DNA from 3 places in the Yersinia massiliensis genome. Region 1 is predicted to be linked to each of the others. Evidence: predicted binding sites of a transcription regulator. Region 1 holds the regulator's gene; each other region holds the start of a gene.

Region 1 (7,190 bases):
ACTAATGGCCCCTGCTGAAGTTTGCAGTTCTTGTTGCATTGCGCCGAAGGCTGGCAAATACATATCGGTGGCCAGATAACCTAGCATGCTTAAACCGGCCAGATAGAACATGAAGCTAGACGTTGTTTTCATTCTTGATATCTCGATGGGGACATTTTTTTGCAGGTGCGACAGAAAATGGCTGTTATGACGATTGTTGTAAATGCATTGTTATAGGCAATTTATTGCGGAGGGCATTCTATCCGGCAAGATAATCTGTTGTGAAACGGTAATATTTGCACCATGCTATCAATATATTTGATATCTAAATGGTTGAGCAGCAGAGGTGGAGTTAATGTGGTCTGAATACTCACTGGATGTAGTGGATGCTGTCGCGCGTACTGGAAGTTTCAGTGCCGCTGCACAAGAATTGCACCGTGTACCGTCGGCGATAAGTTATACCGTGCGTCAACTTGAAGAGTGGCTCGCGGTGCCACTGTTTGAACGGCGGCATCGTGACGTCGAATTAACGGCTGCAGGCGCAATTTTTATCAAGGAAGCGCGTGATGTTATCAAAAAAATGAATGGCACACGTCGACAGTGCCAGCAAGTCGCGAATGGTTGGCGGGGGGAATTGACCATCGTGATAGATAAAATCGTTAAGCCAGCTCGCAGCCGCCGCTTAATCTTAGATTTCTATCGGCATTTTCCCGATATTGAATTGCGGGTACGCTATGAAGTGTTCAATGGCGTATGGGATGTGTTAGTCGACGGGCAAGCAGAAATGGCCATTGGCGCGACTCGCGCTGTGCCTGTTGGCGGGCGGTTTGTATTTCGCGATATGGGATTTTTGAGCTGGCAGTGTGTTGTGAGTGTTGAACATCCGTTGGCCCAGTTAACAGGGCCTTTGACCGATGACCAGTTACGGCCATTTCCCTCATTATGTTTGGAGGATACCGCGCAGAATCTACCCAAGCGAGACACTTGGACACTTGATAATCAGCAGCGGCTGGTGGTACCGGACTGGGTGACAGGGATTGATTGCCTGTGTGCAGGCTTATGCGTAGGCATGGTACCGACTCATATGGTTTCACCACTGATTGCACAAGGGAAGTTAGCTGCTTTGACGTTGACAGAACCCTTACCAGATAGCCCTTGCTGCATGACTTGGGAGCAAAATAACCATTCACCCGCGTTGGCTTGGTTACTTGAATATTTGGGTGACAGTGTCACATTGAATGATGAGTGGCTGAAAGACGAAAATGAGTGATTGCGCTGTGATTGACCGCACGATAGTGCCGCCGGTAGCGAAGTTTGCTACTGGCAGCAGGGCGTTACCAAATAGATGTTTTTTGCGCCGGAAGATGAGTCATTACCGGCAGAGTTTGATTAACGGCGGTAGTCGCGGAACGGACCATCAGCAACAGAACGTCGCTCAACCAGTTTCGGGTGAACTTCAATGGTCTGTGGGTCTTCGCGCTTGCTGACGATACGATCGAGCAACATGGCAAATGCCGTTTCACCTAATCGTTCTTTGGGTTGATGAATGGTGGTCAGTGCTGGTGAGAAATAGCGCGCATTACGCACGTTGTCATACCCTATCACCGAAATATCTTGTGGCACTCGCAGGCCCAATTCATCGGCTGCACAAATCGCGCCCATCGCCATAATATCTCCGCCACAAAATACGGCCGTTGGACGATGTTTTTGTGTCAGAATTTGATGCATGGCCTTATAGCCTGATTCTGGCTCGAAATCGCCTTGAACTACCCACTCATCACGCAGCTCAATATTCGCTTCTTCCAATGCCTTAAGGAAGCCTTGATGGCGACCTCCGCCGGTGTTACGAGATAACTGCCCCGGAATGGCACCAATATCGCGATGGCCGCGTTCAATAAGATAGCGACCGGCCAAATAACCGCCTTCAAAAGCATTATCAATAATAGAGTCAGTAAAATCACCCCGCGCTGTACCCCAATCCATCACCACCATCGGGATATTGCGATAGTCTTCCAGCATCCCAAGAAGTTGCTCTGGATATTCTGAACACATCACTAATAACCCATCGACACGCTTTTGCGCCAACATCGCCAGATACGCTTTTTGCTTATCCAGATTATTATGAGAGTTACATAGAATCAGCGTGTAGCCTTTGCTATAACAACTGTTTTCAACCGCTTCTATTACTTCGGCAAAATAGGGGGCTTCGCTGGAGGTTGCTAACAAGCCGATGGATTTTGTGTGATTAACTTTCAAACTGCGGGCCACAGCACTGGGCGAATAATGCAGTTCTTTAATGGCCGCCCACACGGCAGCCTTAGTATTTTCGGCGACGAAACGAGTTTTGTTAATCACGTGCGAAACGGTGGTGGTGGACACACCCGCGTGTTTGGCCACATCTTTAATCGTTGCCATATAAAAAATAACTCCTAAGCTCACCTGTTACAGCAGGTCAGTATTTTGTTAATCGTTTGCCTACATACTCGAAACCATTCAGACAGAAGCATATTATTAGGCTGGAAAATGGAATCAGCGGGCTGTCTGAGAGTATTTGTTGGACGTTATTGGCCAGTATGCAGTTATGAACTGCGAATTTTGGCTGATCTGGAGGAAAAGTGAAAGGGGTAATCAAAGTTATAAAGTGAGTAATGAGCAGAAGATTTTTTTTCTGAATTGTGGGAAGATAATTTAACACACTAACTATGTGCCTTTTCCCTACTACAAATTGACCGGCTGAGGAGTTTTTATGGATACCAATCTGAAAATGTCGCTGATTACGACTGTTGGTGCATTGGCAATGATTATTGCCTTTAGCTTCGTGGCGGTAATGAATTAAGTCAACCGCTTGCCGGTATAGCGTGACAAGTAGGGCGGTTTACCCGCCCTTATTATGGTTATCGATTTTAGTGATACTGATGTATCAACACATCCTCTCGCGTTTATTCGCCTTATCAGGCTAAATTCGTCTCAACGAAAGACCAATTCACCAGCGCCCAGAAGTTTTCCAGGTATTTAGGCCGCGCATTGCGGTAGTCGATATAATAAGCGTGTTCCCATACATCTACAGTCAGTAACGGTTTATCGTTGGTGGTCAGCGGGGTAGCCGCATTCGATGTACTGACAATGGCCAGTGAACCGTCTGCTTTTTTGACCAACCAAGTCCAACCAGCACCAAAATTTTTAACCGCAGCATCGGTAAATTGCGTTTTAAAATCAGCAAAAGACCCAAATGACTGATTTATGGCGTCAGCTACTTTACCCTGAGGTTCACCACCACCATTCGGCGACAGACAATGCCAATAGAAGGTATGGTTCCAAACCTGAGCAGCATTGTTAAAAATACCGCCACTAGATGTTTTCACGATCTCTTCCAGCGTTTTGCCAGCAAACTCTGTATCTTTAATTAGATTATTAAGGTTGACCACATAAGTGTTGTGGTGCTTGCCATAATGGTATTCCAGTGTTTCAGCTGAAATGTGTGGTTCCAGCGCATTTTGCGCATAAGGTAATGCCGGTAATTCAAATGACATTGCTTGCTCCTTTCGGGGTTGCTCAGGGTGTTTGCTCCTCAAATCTCATCAAAAACCATCGGTTATGATGTGGCGAAGAGCGGATAAACCAAAATTGTTGTATTTTTGTTGTGGGTATTAATTTTAGCAACTTTCAACGGGAATGACAGTTATAACCATAATATAATAGTGGTTATTGAGTGGGGGAGAGTCACAATGGTTATCATTATTGAGAAAGCGATTGATGGTCACTCACCCAGCAAATAATCTGCTGGGTATCGGGAGATTGAAGATTTAGCGAATCGTTTTAGGTGTGACCACGCGACGCGCGCCCACATAATGATCTTGCCAGTAGTCGTTATCCATCATGCTAATACGAATTTCTTCACCAGTACGAGGTGACTGAATAAACTTGCCGTTACCTAAATAAACACCGACATGGTCGGCAACACCGCGATTGGCGATATTAAAGAACACCAGGTCACCGCTCTCTAATTCTGCACGTTTCACTGGTGCGGCATCACGTAAATGAAACATTTCGTTAGCAGTGCGTGGCATTTTTATTCTGATGACATCTTTGTACGCGTAATAAATAAGCCCACTACAATCGAAACCTGTATTCGGAGAGGTGCCCCCCCAACGATAAGGTTTACCGACTTGTTTCATCAGCTTACTCATTGCAGTTTGTTTTGCGTGTTGATAGCGCTTTTTATGGGCGGGGCTGAGTTTAATTTTATTATTCGCGATTAATTCTGTGCTGGCTTTACCTTGAGTTTTAATTCGCTGCCGACCATAAGCGATTTTTTCTGTTTTTTTAGCGCCAGCTCTATTTTTGTCGGTTGCTGTATTAGTATTTATCTTTTTAGTCGTACGGGTATTTGTCGCCGTCTTTTTACTGACTTCTTGTGCTTTCTTTTTGATGTTCTTGCCCGTACTGGTGGTAATCTTCTTTTTATGAGCGTTGGCCGCGGTTTTACGGGCGGTCACTTTAGTTGGGCTCGTTTTATCGCTGGTTATTTTCGCTTTTTTGGTACTTTTATCAGTTTTGCGTTTCTTACGATCATCAGGGCTGGCTTGGCTGACTTGACCTTTCTTTTGCTCAGCCGACACGTGTGCCTGCGGTGACGCATGCGCCAAATTTAAAAATAGTTGGGTAAACAGCAGCACAAACAGCGTAAATATTAAACGCATAATATCGCTACCAACCTTAGCCCTGATATGAATAAGAAGAGTCACAGTATTGCCGAAACTCAGAATATAAAAAAGCGAAGACAGACAGGATTTTAGTCGATATTGTGAGAAAACGTTAATGGCTTCACAATTGTTGATCTTTTATGCAGGCAATGGACTTAAATCAATCATTCGTCAACGGGTTACCCCCTCTGTTCTTGAAGTCACAAGAGGCGGTCGACGATAAGTAGCCATTATTTGGTCACAAAGATAATAGTGAAGATATAGAGTCAAAAATGTTATTCTAAAGATACATATTTGTAGCCGATCTACCGTCATGCTTAGTGCAGTAAAATCCCTGCAAAAAATGGCGTTTTATTCCAGCAGTGACAGTCGCTACAATAGACCGGACGCAATAATAATATTGAGTAAAAGTTTGTAGCCACAATATGGCTTGAGGAAGCAAAAAAATGACGACGATTGATAAAATTCAGCGCCAGATAGCAGAGAACCCAATTCTGCTGTACATGAAGGGCTCACCGAAGCTGCCAAACTGTGGTTTTTCTGCTCAGGCTGTGCAGGCACTGTCCGCTTGTGGCGAACGTTTTGCTTACGTTGATATTCTGCAAAATCCTGATATCCGTGCAGAGTTGCCGAAATATGCTAATTGGCCGACATTCCCACAACTTTGGGTAGATGGTGAATTGGTTGGCGGTTGTGACATTCTGATGGAAATGTATCAGCGTGGCGAACTGCAACAGTTACTCAAAGAGACGGCAGATAAATACCGCTCACAAGAAGATAAACCTGCGGCAGAATAATGCCCTTGAGCGCTCAATGGCACCACAAAGTGCCAGCAGTTGGAGAGGTGGCTTATTAGCCACCTCTTTTTATATTGAGCGCGTGAGTTTATTCATGAGGGTAAAGCTATTCGGATTCACCTGCCGGGACTGGCCAACCCCCCAGTTTTTTCCAACGATTCACTAACTCGCAGAATAGCTTTGCCGTTTGCATCGTATCGTACAACGCAGAGTGGGCTTGACTACTGTCAAACGGAATCCCTGCAGTTAAACAGGCTTTTGCCAACACGGTTTGACCGAGCACCAGACCGCTCAAAGCGGCAGTGTCAAAGGTCGCAAATGGGTGGAATGGGTTACGCTTCAAGCTGGCACGCTCGGCAGCAGCCATCACGAAACTGTGATCAAAGTTAGCGTTGTGCGCCACAATAATCGCTCGGTTACAACCTTGCTCTTTCAACCCCTTACGTACCGCTTTAAAAATGGCGTGCAAAGCGTCGTATTCACTTACTGCGCCTCGTAATGGGTTAGTCGGGTCAATCCCATTAAATGCCAAAGCTTCGGGCTGTAGGTTGGCACCTTCGAATGGCTCAACATGAAAATGTAGCGTTTCATCCGGCAGCAGCCATCCGTCTTTATTCATCTGCAAGGTCACGGCGGCAATTTCTAATAATGCATCAGTCTGAGCATTAAAACCGGCGGTTTCAACATCAATTACGACGGGGTAATACCCCCGAAAACGGCCACTCAGGGCGTTAAGATCACTTTTATCTGCCATCAGTTTCTTATCTTCATCGAATTCAGCACGCATTATGCCAAATTTTGGCGCAGGATGCAGGAGGGTATCACGATAAGAAAAAGGCACCTTATCGGTGCCTTTCAGTTAATCAGTTTCCAAGGCCGTGTCCGGCGCTTTTATTCTCGATTAACTCAATTTTGTAGCCATCAGGATCTTCAACAAAGGCAATGATGGTATTACCGCCTTTGACTGGGCCTGCTTCACGGGTCACTTTTCCGCCTGCCAGACGAATTTGGTCACAGGTTACCGCGACATCGTCTACACCCAGTGCCAAATGGCCGAATGCCGTTCCCATTTCGTAGCTGTCTACGCCCCAGTTATAAGTCAACTCAATCACCGAGCCTTCGCTTTCATCGCTGTAACCGACGAAAGCCAGCGAATATTTATACTCGGTATTTTCGCTGGTACGCAGTAAACGCATCCCTAATACCTTGGTGTAGAAGTCGATGGAACGTTGCAGGTCACCGACACGGATCATGGTATGGAGTAAGCGCTTCATAATACCTCTTTATAATCAGTAGATTAAAAGTTAAAAGTCATTATAAATCAAAAGACAGTCGCCATCATAACGCAATATCATGCCGCTCACTAGCTTGGCAGCCCTGATATTTAAGGCAATTTTTATGGTCTAGATGAGGGCGTAATTTCGGTTTGTAGGCGATAGTGGCATTGGATTAGATGATGTGCTGCGGTGATGATTTAAACCCGAAAATAAATCCCCCCCAACAGTATTATTTATGTTGGGGAGGCGATAGTTAAATGGAGAAGACTGCGTTATAGCGTTGGGTAGTCAGTATAACCCTTCGCGCCGCCGCCGTAGAAAGTCTCGCCATCTGGCTCATTCAATGGGGCGTGTTGCTGGAGACGAGCAACTAAGTCTGGATTAGAGATATAGCTGCGACCAAATGCCACGGCATCAATAAACCCTTTTTCGAT
Region 2 (7,190 bases), 500 kb from region 1:
GGATGGTGCATGAAGGGCAACCTCATCAGGAAGGGGAGTCCCTGTATCTGGCATCGGACAAGTTTGCCTATTCGTTAAGTACCATGCTTTCAAACCAACAATATCTCACCTATGCCTGGCAATATACTCAGGGGAGCCTTATCTTCTTTATTTTAGTCAGCATCGGGTCAGCTGCACTTGTTTTCTGGTTATCGGGTAGGGCCGCATCACCCACGCAGGTATTAAAGCAGGCGTTAGGAAACAATGAGTTTATTCCTTACTTGCAACCAATTGTGACAGGTAAAGAGAAACTCTGGATTGGTTGTGAAGTATTAATGCGATGGCACCATCCTGGACAAGGCATGATTCAACCGAATCATTTTATTCCCATGGCGGAGGACAGTGAGCTTATTGTGCCAATGACTCGTTCACTTATGCAGCAAGTCAGCGCAAAATTTGCACCTTATGTAAATCAGTTACCGGAAGGTTTTCACTTTGGTTTTAATATTAGTGCTAATCATTGCCGTGACCTGAGCTTGGTGGATGACTGCCGTCGTTTTATTAAAGCATTTGGTGGTAATAAGATTAATATCACGTTGGAATTAACTGAACGAAAGTTGATTGTTGCAGATGAAATTACCGATAAATTATTTGCTGAACTCCATGCGCTTGGTGTCTTTATAGCGATTGACGATTTTGGCACCGGACATTCTAGCCTGAGTTATTTACAGCAGTTTAAAGTCGACTTTATAAAAATAGACCAAAGTTTTGTAGGCATGATTGGGTCAGATGCGCTATCGAGCCACATTGTGGGGAACGTTATTGATTTGGCGACTCGGTTGGGGTTGCAGACAATTGCTGAGGGAGTCGAAAACGATACGCAGATGCGCTATTTGCAGGCGCACAAGGTTGACTACCTGCAAGGCTATATGTTTGGGCGCCCCATGCCAATGGACGAGTTTGCGAATTATATGTTCCATTAGGCCTATCTGTATCTGCGTCGGTCATCACTGAATAAAAAAGGGTACTTCATAGAAGTACCCTTTATTGATGAGCAAATCATCAAGCGCTAATCAAAGTACTGCGACGATGGCTTCACACAATGGAGCCATATTGTCAGGTGTCATACCCGCAACGTTGACTCGGCCAGAGTTAACTGCGTAAACAGCGAACTCACTACGTAGACGTAAAACTTGCTCTTTGGTCAGCCCACTGAACGAGAACATACCGTTCTGGTTAATGATAAAGCTGAAATCTTGTTTCGCGCCTTTTTCCTGCAACGTATTAACAAACAACTGACGCATGCGATGAATGCGTTGGCGCATATCGGTCAATTCTTGTTCCCAAATGGCACGCAGTGCTGGATTGCTCAAAATCGTCGCGACGACAGAAGCACCATGGGCTGGTGGGTTAGAATAGTTGGCGCGAATAACGGCTTTCACTTGGCTGAACACGATATCTGCTACATCGCTGCTTGCTGCAACGACAGTACATGCCCCAACACGCTCGTTGTACAGACCAAAGTTTTTCGAATATGAGCTGCAAACGATCAATTCTTGATGTTTCGCGGCAAAGATTCGCAGGCCCTGAGCATCTTCTTCCAAACCTTTGGCAAAGCCTTGGTAAGCGAAGTCAAACAGAGGTAACCAACCTTTCGCGGCAGAGAGCTCAGCTAATTGGCTCCACTGGGCTTCAGTTGGGTCGATACCGGTTGGGTTATGGCAACAGCCATGGAACAACACAACATCGCCAGCCTGAGCTTCTGACAGGCTATTTAATAGCCCATCGAAGTCTAACGCATGGTTCGCTGCATCATAATAGGCATACTCAACCACTTCCAGCCCTGCGGCAGCGAAGACATTTTTATGGTTTGGCCAGCTAGGATTACTGACCCAGACACGTTTGGCACTGGTTTGATGTGCGATAAAATCGGCAGCGATACGTAACCCGCCTGTTCCACCTGGGGTTTGTGCGGTACGTGCACGTTTATCAGCGATAATCGCGCTTTGGGATCCGAACAATAATTCCTGAGTGCAACTCGCGAAAGCCGGTAGGCCATCAATACTCAGATAGTTTTTAGTAACTTCATTTTCCAGCAAATACTGCTCAGCTTTCTTCACGCTGGTGAGTACCGGCGTTTTACCGGTTTCGTCTTTGTAGACGCCAATTCCCAGATTGATTTTATTAGGGCGGTCATCCGCGCGGAAAATATCGGTCAGGCCCAGAATAGGGTCCGCAGGTGCAGCAGTGATTTTTTCAAACATGTCAGAGGCTTCCATGGCTTAGCGTTAAGCAAACAGAGCTATCAGGGTAACGCCAGTTTCAGCCTTTGCCAACCGTTTGCGATAAAAAGAAATGAATGTTGTGAGGCGGGGGGATTCAGGGTGAAAAATCAGCAAAATTGTAAGATTGGCAGCGGAATATCCCTATATTGACTAAGGATAGAAACAAAAAGACAGAGCCGAAGCCCTGTCTTTTTTAACTTACGTCAGCAGATAAACTGCTCGATTAAGTTTAACTTAGAACTGGTAAACCAAGCCAACACCAACAACGTCGTCTGTGTTCAGGCCGTTAGTACGAGTGAAGTTGTCTTCGTCCAGCAAGTTGATTTTGTAATCAACATAAGTGGTCATGTTTTTGTTGAACGCGTAGTAAGTACCAACAGAAACATATTTCAGCAGGTCATGGTTGTCATCAGTTGCGTTGTTCAGGTCCTTACCTTTGGACTGAACATAACCCAGTGATGGACGCAGACCGAAGTCGAACTGGTATTGTGCGGTGATTTCAATGTCACGAGTCTTGTTAGCAACAGAATCATTGCCAAATGGAGTCATGTTTTGAGTTTCAGCATACATTACAGCCAGGTATACGTTGTTAGCGTCGTATTTAGCACCAACGTTCCATGCTTGAGCTTTATCGCCTTCAGCAAATGTTGCGTTAGTCAGGTGAGCATCTTTCTGTGCAGTAGTACGGTTTGCAGTAGAGAAACCAGCACCGAAGTTCACGCCGTAACCGATATCATAAGTAGAAGAGATACCGAAGCCGTCACCGTTCTGAGTAGTCAGCAAGCCATCACGGCCACTTTCGTTTTTGCCTTGGTATTGCAGGGCAAAGTTCAGACCGTCAACCAGACCGAAGAAGTTGGTGTTACGATAAGTAGCCAGACCAGTAGAACGACCAGTCATGTAGTTATCAGGGTTAGAGATTGAGTCGCCACCGAATACTGGCAGCATGTCAGTCCATGCGTTGACGTCATAGATTACGCCGTAGTTACGGCCGTAGTCGAATGAACCGAATTCAGCAAATTTCAGACCAGCAAAGCCCAGGCGGGTTTTGTTGCCTTTAGCTTCTTGTGATTCAGCGTTGTTAGCCTGAATGTTGTATTCCCACTGGCCGTAACCGGTCAGTTGGTCAGTAATTTGGGTTTCACCTTTGAAGCCGAAACGAACATAAGATTCGTCGCCGTCTTGACCAGCGTTGTCAGAGAACTGGTGACGCGCGTCAACTTTACCGTACAGGTCAAGTTTGTTGCCGTCTTTGTTGTAGATTTCTGCAGCATTAGCCGCGCCAGCGACCAACAATGCTGGGATTACTACTGCAAGAATATTGCGCTTCATCATTATTATTACCCTCATTGGTTTTATTCGGACACCTGCCACTGCCGACAATAATTTTTTTGGAACTATTGTTGAGAGTTTGGTGTCGTCTGTGTCTGAACGCAGTGTTCCATTCACCGACCTTATAATCCAGACCGAAAATGCTACCAATTACCTGAATATGTTTCATTGGGATACTATGTGTTACTAAATGTAAATTTAAGGGAACTTTGTGACTTAGATCGAACTTTAAAAAATGACAAAAGCCAGCAGAGCTGGCTTTTATTTATACAACTGCACTAACTTTTTCTAAATGACGAACTTAGAAGCTGGCGTTTCTCGGTGTCCGTGGGAACGGAATAACATCCCGAACGTTTTGAACCCCTGTTACATAGGAGATCAAACGCTCAAATCCTAGCCCAAACCCTGAATGTGGTACAGTGCCGTAGCGACGCAGATCACGATACCACCAATAATCTTCTTTATTGAGGCCCATTTCTTCCAGACGCGCATCCAACACATCTAAACGCTCTTCACGCTGTGAACCACCGATGATTTCACCAATGCCTGGCGCCAACACATCCATCGCCGCAACAGTTTTGCCATCATCGTTCATACGCATATAGAAAGCTTTAATGTCTTTCGGGTAGTTTTTAACCACGACCGGTGCTTTAAAGTGTTTCTCTGCCAAATAACGCTCATGCTCAGAAGATAAATCGATGCCCCAAGACACGTCATTTTCAAACTTCTGGCCTGATGCCTGTAAGATCTCAATAGCGTCAGTGTAATTAACCTGAGCGAAGTCAGAAGTCACAAAACGCTGCAAGCGCTCCATGGCATCTTTATCGACACGTTCTGCGAAGAATTTCATGTCATCAGCGCGTTCGTTCAGTACCGCTTGGAAAACATATTTCAACATTTTCTCAGCCAAACCAGCGACATCATCCAATGAAGCGAATGCAACTTCTGGTTCTACCATCCAGAACTCCGCCAAATGACGGCTCGTATTAGAGTTCTCAGCACGGAAAGTGGGGCCGAAGGTGTAAACTTTTGACAACGCACTCGCGTAGGTTTCACCGTTTAACTGGCCAGATACTGTCAGGAATGCTTCTTTACCGAAGAAATCCTCGCTGAAATCGATAGCACCGGTATCGGTACGTGGCAGGTTTTCCAGATCTAACGTCGAGACACGGAACATTTCACCGGCACCTTCGGTATCTGATGCAGTGATAAGCGGCGTAGAAACCCAGAAATAACCGTTTTCATCGAAGAAACGGTGAATGGCTTGTGCCAAGGTATGGCGAACACGGGCAACCGCGCCAATCAGATTCGTGCGTGGGCGCAAGTGGGCGACTTCACGTAAATATTCGATGCTGTGACGCTTGGCCGCCATCGGGTAGGTATCAGGATCATCCACCCAACCGACGACTTTGATAGCCGTAGCTTGGATTTCAAAACTTTGGCCTTCACCAGGTGATGCCACGACGGTCCCAGTGATTTCAACTGAACAGCCAGTGGTCAGATGCAACACTTCATCCTGATAATTTGGCAAAGAATTATTCACGACGGCCTGTAACGGGTCAAAGCAGGAACCGTCATAAACAGCAACGAAGGAGATACCCGCTTTTGAATCTCTCCGGGTACGTACCCAACCGCGTACGGTGACTTCACTGTCAACCGCAGCACGGCCTTGCAGTACGTCGACTACAGGCACTACGCTCATAGATTTCTCTCTTTAATAGTTTTGATATAGAAATAGTTAACAACCCAAGAAAATGGGGATGTTGCTATGTTACTTGCGACAGTGCAGGACACAAGTAGAAATCACCAGTTTAGTGCAACATTTCTATGCTTATGATGAATTGCTTATGGTGAATAAGAGGTGGCACAAATGCTAGCTAGCTTTCTTAACTAGCGGCAGGGCAAAGGCTTCACGTAACTCATCGACAAACGCGGGATCGTGGCAAATGGTTTTACCGGGGCTATCAGACAGCTTAGCCACTGGTTTGTTGTTGCATTCAACCAGCTTGATAACAATATTCAATGGATTTACACCGGGAATATCACAGGTTAAGCGTGTGCCAATGCCAAAAACCAATTGGATGCGCTGGTAGAAATGGCGATAGAGTGATAACGCTTTTTCCAAATCTAGATTATCGGAGAAAACCAATGTCTTGGTCAGAGGGTCAATGCCCAGAGTCTCGTAATGTGCAATGGCTTTTTCACCCCACTCGACTGGGTCACCAGAGTCATGGCGCAATCCCTGATAGCGATGAGCAAATGTTTCATCAAAATCGCGTAAGAAGGCATCCATGGTAATACAGTCGGTCAATGCTACCCCAAGTTGATCGGGGTATTCATCTAACCAAACTTGCAGTGCAACACGCTGGCTGTTTGCTAAAACAGGGCTTATTTGTTGATGTGCCTGGAACCATTCATGTGCCTGAGTCCCCACCGGGGTTAATGCCAATTTACGGGCTAAATCATAGTTACTGGTTCCGACAAGATACGGGAACTCATTTTTTAAGCTGCCCACGATGGCATGTTGTATCTCGCGTGAAAAACGGCGACGGGTGCCGAAATCCATTAACTTGAACTGAGAAATATCAATATCAGCACTGAGCGTTTTAAATTGTTGTAGTTTGCGGCGCAGTTGCTCAATAGCTTGGGCGGTAGATACATGCACAGAACGGTGGCGATGGACGACTTCGCTGATGACCGCGAGAAGAGGGACTTCCCATAAGATAGTTTCACACCATAAACCCGCTATACGGATCTCTAGCTTACCGTTGTTATTCAAGACAGTGACTTGTTCAGGGTTAAAGCGAAAAGTGCGTAACCAATGGAGATAATCTGCTTGAAAAAAGGGCAGGCTTGAGAGGTAGGAGTACTCATCATCAGTTAGCGCCAATTGGCTCATTAATGCTATTTGCTGGCGAATTTCACCGGCATATTCTCCCAGCAGCTCATCACCGCGGCAGCGGAACTCTGCGGCAACAGAAATAGAGCGATAGCGATGGAACACCGCCTGCTGCATATGAAGTTTATATGCATCGGTATCAAGCAATGAAGTCAAAATCGGTGTGGCGTCTTGAGTCATGGCGCTATACAGCATCCTCGTAGCAGCATTTTCATAGTTGGTATAAACGATAGCGTCGGCATAAACGATAAAGCCACGGGAGTATACCGATATTATTCTGTTATTGAAGTCTCATCACACCATAAATTCTAATCCAAGGTCTAGGCTTAAACGTGCCTTTAATATCGATTCAGGTGGGTTGATGAAAACATTTGCAAGTTTGTTTTATAGAGGAATGCCAGAGATAACCACCTAGGGCAATAAAGGCGAGAAGTTTAGGTCCTTAATAAAGGAGAAAAACGGTTTTATGGCTAAACAAATGCAAACGTGCCATTGGTTTGCGAACCATCTCGAAAAAACCAACATTAATGCCGAATTGCCGCCATTGCTACGGGTCCCCAACTAGGTTTTTATTTCAATTGTGATACATTGAAAAGCTATCTTAGTCTTGGGCAAAGCCACTAGCAGCCATGTTCTTAAGCTCATTTAGCCATATAAGGCAGACCGGATAATCATATTCACAGATGACGTCAAAA
Region 3 (7,190 bases), 1.6 Mb from region 1:
CCACGGCCGCCAATCAGTTAACGTTGCTGGCGCACGCAGATTTTTACGAAAACCGTTACGTAACCTTTCCAGTGCGGCAAAAACAATTTTATCTGCATAATCGTATTGGCCCTGCGCGTGGTAAATCACATCAAGGCGATTAAGCAGCAAATAGAGTTGCTCGTCGATTTCATCGAAAGGTAATGCCCGATCGACCCCAAGCTTAGCGGGGGCGGCCTCTTGCCCTAGACGGCGACCAAACCAGATTTCAGCGGTTAAATCCCGCACCCGATTGAACAGCACACTATGGTTGTGCGTTTCATCGCTTTTCACCAAAATCAGCACAGCTTGCGGTTCGTTAAAACCGGTTAGGTAGCTAAAATCACTGTTCTGCCGATAAGGATATTCAGAATCCGCACTGCGTGTGACTTCTGGTGCAGCAAAAAAAATCGCTGCGCTACCTGGTGCCATCTTCGCCAACAGCGCCTGACGGCGATTCTGGTATTCTTGTTCAGTCATTACACTCTCCTGAAATAGCCGGTCTTCACCCGTCAAAACATCACATAGCGTAGCTTAATGTAATGTCGGCTTGCGCATCTCTGGCGCGGTGGGCTTATCTTGGGTGAATTCGATATGGCACAAAATGGCCGCCACACGGACATACTCAATCACCTCTTCCAACGATTGAGCTAACTCTTCCTGATCTTCATCTTCGTCATAACCCAATTGAGCGATATTACGCAGGTCGTCAATCGCTTCGCCTGTTTCGCCTTTCACCTGAGCCAGCTTCGGCTGCAACATCCCCAGCCCTAGCAGGAAATGGTTCACCCAACCGGATAATGCATCTGCACGCTCAAATACCGTGATCTCTTCCCCCTCGGGGATCAGCAACTGGAACATAAAGCCTTCATTTTCCAATGCTTCTTGTGTTGCTTGATGTAACTGTTGTAACTGTAAACCCAGAGTTTGCGGGAAGGCAACGCCGTCGTTGGTCAGGTCATGCACCATGACGCGCCACCCTTCGTCTTTACTGCCGCCGCAGAGTAATCCGCTGATAAGGCCATGCATTTCTGCGGGGGTTAAAGCCACTGCTTGCTGGTTCAGTGCCAGGGCAACGGATTGATAAGTTGGTAATGTATTCTCTATAGACATGCGTATTGGTCATCGTTGGCTGGATAAGTTCATGTTATGCTACCATCAAGCTCAGTCCCTATACCAGAAAACGCATAGCCACAAAGTGGTTGTATCTTGGTATTGAGGTATATATAGTGACGCCCGCTTTGACGCTACGAGCAATTTGCCTCTGGTTTTCAAGGCTAGCGCAAAAATTAGTCAGGAAGGTGGCATGTCTGCACAACCGGTAGATATTCAAATTTTTGGTCGCTCGTTAAGAGTCAACTGCCCGCCAGAACAACAAGATGCGTTGAACATGGCAGCAGAAGATCTTAACCAACGGTTGCAAGATCTTAAAGTTCGCACTAGGGTCACCAATACAGAGCAGTTAGTTTTTATCGCGGCATTGAACGTTTGTCACGAATTAGCTCAGGAAAGGTTGAAAACTCGCGACTATGCATCCAATATGGAACAACGTATTCGGATGTTACAACAGACCATTGAACAGGCGTTGCTTGAACAAGGTCGCATCTCTGAACGTCAGGATGCACAATTTGAATAAATCTCTGTTGAATGATAGATTCAGTAGGGAGTAAAGAATTTCTCTGAGATGTTTGCCAGCGGGCCAGTCCCCTGAGCCGATATTTAATACCAACAGAATGTAGTGCCTCCGTAACCGGTGCGCATGCTCGGTCCGCCGAGAAGCCTTAAGGTTGCGACGCTGCGTTCACCTTGAACCATGGGTTCAAGGGTTACAGCCAGCAGCGGCATCTCGGAGATCCCTTTCTTATCGGGTAACGGTCAGTTTCAGTTACCACGTTCGTTTTGACACACGCTATTTTTCGCTGTTAAGTCAATCACATGTCCTTGAATCCACAAGATGCCTTTGAGCAGCATGCCCTAGAAAGACAAAGTGTTCGCCAAGCAATTCGTGAGCGTCGGCGTCGATTAACCCCCGAACAGCAACAGCATGCAGCCCATTCGGCCGCCAATCATTTCGCTGCGCATGAAAAAATTCAGCAAGCCAGCAACATTGCGATATTTCTTTCTTTTGATGGCGAGCTTAATACCGCGCCAATCATTGCATTGTTGTGGCAGCAAAATAAGCAGGTTTACCTGCCGGTGCTACACCCATTCAGCCCCGGTCATCTGCTCTTTCTTCATTATCGTCCTGATAGTTTACTCATCCGTAACCGCTTAAAAATCCTTGAACCGCAGCTCGATGTACGGGAGGTTCTACCGCTCAATCAATTGGATGTGGTGATAACGCCATTGGTGGCGTTTGACCACCATGGTCAGCGTTTAGGTATGGGAGGCGGGTTTTATGACCGCACACTGCAACACTGGCAACAAGGCGGCCCCTATCCTATTGGGTTGGCTCATGACTGCCAGCAAGTCGAGCATTTACCGAATGAACATTGGGATGTGCCTTTGCCAGAGATAGTGACCCCTGAAAAAGTATGGAAATGGTAAAAGATCGTATTTAGGCATTAAAAAACCCGATATCAACCGATATCGGGTTATTAGGCATGAGCCACTATCTTCGCCGCTAAGATTAATACAGTAAGCGTGCGCGGATAGTCCCTGGGATAGCCTTCATTGCTTGCAACGCTCTTTCTGCATTTTCTTCATCATCTGTTTCAACGTCGATGACAACGTAGCCGATTTCAGCGCTGGTTTGCAGATACTGCGCAGCAATGTTGACGTTCTGTTCAGCAAAAATTTTGTTAATGCTGGTCAGGATGCCAGGACGGTTCTCATGAATATGCAGCAAACGACGAGTATTATCGCCATGAGCAGGCAGCGAAACCTCTGGGAAGTTAACCGCAGACAGTGTTGAGCCGTTATCGGAATACTTAGCCAGTTTGCCGGCGACTTCATCACCGATATTTTCCTGCGCTTCTTGAGTCGAACCGCCAATATGTGGCGTCAATAAGACGTTATCAAACTCACACAATGGTGAGTTGAACGGGTCTTTATTGGTGGCTGGCTCTTCAGGGAATACGTCAATTGCCGCACCAGCCAAATGATTACTCGCCAACACTTCACACAGCGCTGGAATATCAACAACAGTCCCGCGAGAGGCGTTAATCAGCATTGCACCTGGCTTCATCAGAGCCAACTGCTCAGGGCCAATCATATTTTTGGTGGAGTGATTTTCAGGCACATGCAAACTAATCACATCACTCATGTTCAGCAAATCAGACAGATGGCGAACCTGTTGTGCATTCCCTAACGACAATTTATTTTCGATATCGTAGAAGAACACTTTCATACCAACACTTTCAGCCAGAATACCCAGCTGCGTACCGATATGACCATAACCGATGATACCCAGTTTTTTACCACGGGCCTCATAGGAACCGACAGCCAGTTTATTCCACTCGCCGCGATGCGCTTTGGCGTTAGCCGACGGAATGCCCCGGAACATCAACAGTAGCTCGCCCAGTACCATTTCGGCAACCGAACGGGTATTGGAGAAAGGCGCATTGAATACCGGCACACCGCGCTTGGTCGCCGCCGTTAAATCAACCTGATTTGTACCGATACAGAAACAACCGACTGCAACCAATTTTTCTGCTGCAGCAAAAACTTCTTCGGACAGATGCGTGCGCGATCGAATTCCGATGAAGTGGGCATCACGAATAGATTCTTTCAGTGATTCGGTGTCTAAGGCACCTTTATGGTATTCAATATTGCTATATCCGGCTGCACGCAGATTATCAACTGTGCTCTGGTGCACCCCTTCCACTAACAGAAACTTAATTCTGTCTTTCTCCAGTGATACTTTTGCCATGTCCCCGACCCTATTTTCAGACTTCAGATGTGGCTGCCGCTATCGAATGAATTCGGTCAGCACCCTGTCAACATAACAAATATTACGCGAGCAGCAATACAAACGATTGCCTACCTCTCAGCATAACAACCACTGCGAATGTTAATTTATGGAATAAAAAACTAGCGGCAAGAGGGTTAATGGCAGGTTAAGAAATTGAAATGACGAAATGTGATATATATCACCAAATTTAACGTTTTTAAGAAAAGATAATTAAAGGTGAAAATTTTCAGGACAAAGCGGCCGCACCTTATCCTGAAAATAATCCAGCCGATTGATTTGGCCGATCAGAGCGTTATCGTTTTAACACCATCAGCGGTGCCAATCAGAGCGACATCAGCGCCACGGTTGGCAAATAATCCAACCGTCACCACACCAGCAATACCATTGATTTTATTCTCTAAGGCAATGGCATCTAAAATCGTCAGATTGTGGACATCCAAAATAACGTTACCGTTATCCGTCAGCACATTTTGGCGATATTCAGGTAACCCGCCCAGCTTAACCAATTCACGGGCGACGTAAGAACGCGCCATCGGGATCACTTCGACTGGCAATGGGAATTTACCCAGCACATCCACCTGTTTGGTCGCATCTGCGATGCAAATAAACTTACGCGCAATGGCCGCAATAATTTTCTCGCGCGTTAGCGCCGCGCCACCGCCTTTAATCATCTGCATATGGCCGTTGATTTCATCAGCGCCATCAACGTAGATATCCAGTACATCCACTTCGTTGCAATCAAAGACCTGAATACCGTAACTTTTTAGTTTGGCGGTAGAGGCATCAGAGCTGGAAACTGCTCCTTCAATTTTATCTTTGATGGAACCAAGGGCATCAATAAAGTGCGCGGCGGTGGAGCCAGTCCCTACGCCAACGATAGTGCCAGGCTTGACATAATCTAATGCTGCCCAGCCCACTGCTTTTTTTAGTTCGTCCTGAGTCATGGTGAGTCACTGCCTATGAGATGAAAAACTGAATCCATTATAGAACATGCGCAGAATAAAACGCCGCAATAAAACAGGCATAGGACGCGGTTATTTCTAGCTGGATCACAGTTATATCGGTTTATTTGTGGCGGGGACTTTCATCATCAGCCAAAACAAAATGACCAAAATGTGGCATAGTGCCCTATCGACTAAATTTTTGGAGAGATGACTCCGATGAAACGCCCAGACTACCGTACGCTACAAGCGCTGGACGCGGTGATCCGTGAACGCGGTTTTGAACGCGCTGCACAAAAACTCTGCATCACACAATCGGCGGTATCTCAACGCATCAAGCAGTTGGAGAATCTGTTCGGTCAGCCATTGTTAGTGCGCACCGTTCCCCCTCGTCCGACTGAGCAAGGGCAGAAATTGCTCGCGTTGCTGCATCAAGTTGAGTTGTTGGAAGAAGAGTGGCTCGGCAATGATACTGGTGTAGATACGCCATTGCTGTTGTCATTGGCGGTAAACGCCGACAGTCTGGCAACTTGGCTGTTGCCCGCATTAAAGCCGGTACTGGCCGATTCCCCTATTCGGTTAAATTTACAGGTCGAAGATGAAACGCGAACACAGGAGCGGTTGCGCCGTGGTGAAGTGGTCGGGGCAGTCAGTATCCAGCCGCAACCCTTACCAAGCTGTTTGGTCGATCAACTGGGGGCATTGGATTATCTGTTTGTTGCCTCTAAACCCTTCGCGGAACGTTATTTCCCCAATGGCGTCACCCGCTCGGCTCTGCTGAAAGCCCCTGCCGTGGCCTTTGACCATTTGGATGATATGCATCAGGCATTTTTACAGCAGAATTTTGATTTATCGCCTGGCAGCGTTCCCTGCCATATCGTTAATTCATCGGAAGCCTTTGTTCAGTTGGCAAGGCAAGGCACCACCTGCTGTATGATCCCGCATCTGCAAATCGAAAAAGAGTTGGCTTCAGGTGAGTTAATCGATCTGACACCGGGTTTACGCCAGCGGCGTATGTTGTTCTGGCACCGCTTTGCACCAGAAAGTCGCACAATGAGAAAGGTCACTGACGCCCTTTTATCTTATGGGCGTCAGGTCTTAAGGCAGGATTGAATTATTTAGCGGCGCTGGTCGCTGTTTGCAGCTCAAACACCACATCGACTTGATCATCGAAATGAATGGTCTGTTGCTCGTAGGTTTGAGCTGCATCGGTGGCAGGTGCCGCTTCAGCGCTCTTAAACATACGTGCTACTGGCATTGGCTGGTAGTTCGCGACATGATAACGAATGCTATAAACGGGCCCCAGCTTGACCTTAAAACCATCGGCTAAAGAACCGGCTTGGCTAATGGCGTTTTCAATGGCTTTTTTACGGGCCTGTTCACGATAAGTCTCTGGGTTTGCGACGCCGAGTTCGACCGCGCGAATCTCATTCAGACCTGATTTTAATGCCCCATCCAACAACTCGTTCAACTTGTCCAACTGACGAAGCGTTACCTGAACTTGACGCACTGCACGGTAGCCTTTTAATACCGCTTCGCCGGTTTTCTGATAATCATATTCAGGTTGTGTACGAATATTCGCCGCATTGATATCTTTCTTTTCAATGCCACTTTTACGCAGGAAATCAAAATATTGTGCAACGCGGGTATCTGCCTGTTTTTTGGCGTCTGCCGCATCTTTGGCCGATACACTTACCTCAATGGCGATAGTCGCAATATCCGGTGTAGCATCCACACTGGCCGTACCGGAGGTGACAACATGCGGCCCTTCTGGCACTTCGGCAGCCTGAACTTGCAGCGCCAAAGGTAACGTCCCTAATCCCATCATTGCGGCCAAAGCCAATGTCTTCAACTTCACGGTGCCTCCTAAGATATGCATGACAAATCAGTCTACGTCAGCCAGATAACCAGTGAATCCAAGCAGCCACAAATATATTTGCAGTTAATTACACTTGCGAGAATCCTATTGGCAGAGTGATTAATTTGCCATCGGTCATCCACTAACCCATCAAACGTAGCATATCTTCCGAAGTATGGGATTCGGATTAATGATAAAAACTCACAGATTTAACCCCTGCAGTGCTAACTGAAAGGCAATAAACCACATCACGCCCCCCACCAGTAAGTTAATGATCCGCTGCGAGGTGGGCCGATTAAGCCAAGGCGATAGCCATGCGGCTAACAGCGCCAGTGCAAAAAACCAAGCGATAGAGGCACTCACGGCTCCCAGCGCAAACCACGGACGCACATCTGGTAATAATTGCCCCCCTAGGCTACCGAGTACCACAAACGTATCGAGATACACATGAGGGTTGAGC

The links. Region 1 encodes PurR, which represses purine synthesis genes. Its sites were predicted from a motif close to CANGCAAACGTTTGCNTG; they were not measured.
Region 2: a site for PurR is predicted at 2,309-2,326, ahead of DA391_RS14300 (amino acid aminotransferase). Genes of this name have one in related genera too.
Region 3: a site for PurR is predicted at 3,985-4,002, ahead of serA (phosphoglycerate dehydrogenase). Genes of this name have one in related genera too.

What each region holds. Positions count from the first base shown of each region.
Region 1 covers NZ_CP028487.1:2,534,437-2,541,626, reverse strand. Annotated here, with positions in the region: gene punC (purine nucleoside transporter PunC) at 1-132, opposite strand, end outside; gene punR (DNA-binding transcriptional activator PunR) at 335-1,249, shown strand; gene purR (HTH-type transcriptional repressor PurR) at 1,369-2,394, opposite strand; gene DA391_RS11860 (YnhF family membrane protein) at 2,726-2,815, shown strand; gene sodB (superoxide dismutase [Fe]) at 2,931-3,509, opposite strand; gene DA391_RS11850 (C40 family peptidase) at 3,783-4,679, opposite strand; gene DA391_RS11845 (Grx4 family monothiol glutaredoxin) at 5,129-5,479, shown strand; gene rnt (ribonuclease T) at 5,586-6,266, opposite strand; gene gloA (lactoylglutathione lyase) at 6,343-6,753, opposite strand; gene DA391_RS11830 (alkene reductase) at 7,029-7,190, opposite strand, start outside.
Region 2 covers NZ_CP028487.1:3,039,122-3,046,311, reverse strand. Annotated here, with positions in the region: gene DA391_RS14305 (EAL domain-containing protein) at 1-962, shown strand, start outside; gene DA391_RS14300 (amino acid aminotransferase) at 1,053-2,243, opposite strand; gene ompF (porin OmpF) at 2,499-3,596, opposite strand; gene asnS (asparagine--tRNA ligase) at 3,898-5,298, opposite strand; gene pncB (nicotinate phosphoribosyltransferase) at 5,470-6,675, opposite strand.
Region 3 covers NZ_CP028487.1:953,317-960,506, reverse strand. Annotated here, with positions in the region: gene pepP (Xaa-Pro aminopeptidase) at 1-498, opposite strand, end outside; gene DA391_RS04365 (YecA family protein) at 553-1,131, opposite strand; gene zapA (cell division protein ZapA) at 1,325-1,654, shown strand; RNA gene ssrS (6S RNA) at 1,692-1,875, shown strand; gene DA391_RS04350 (5-formyltetrahydrofolate cyclo-ligase) at 1,954-2,565, shown strand; gene serA (phosphoglycerate dehydrogenase) at 2,648-3,889, opposite strand; gene rpiA (ribose-5-phosphate isomerase RpiA) at 4,216-4,875, opposite strand; gene DA391_RS04335 (LysR family transcriptional regulator ArgP) at 5,092-5,985, shown strand; gene DA391_RS04330 (oxidative stress defense protein) at 5,987-6,730, opposite strand; gene argO (arginine exporter ArgO) at 6,932-7,190, opposite strand, start outside.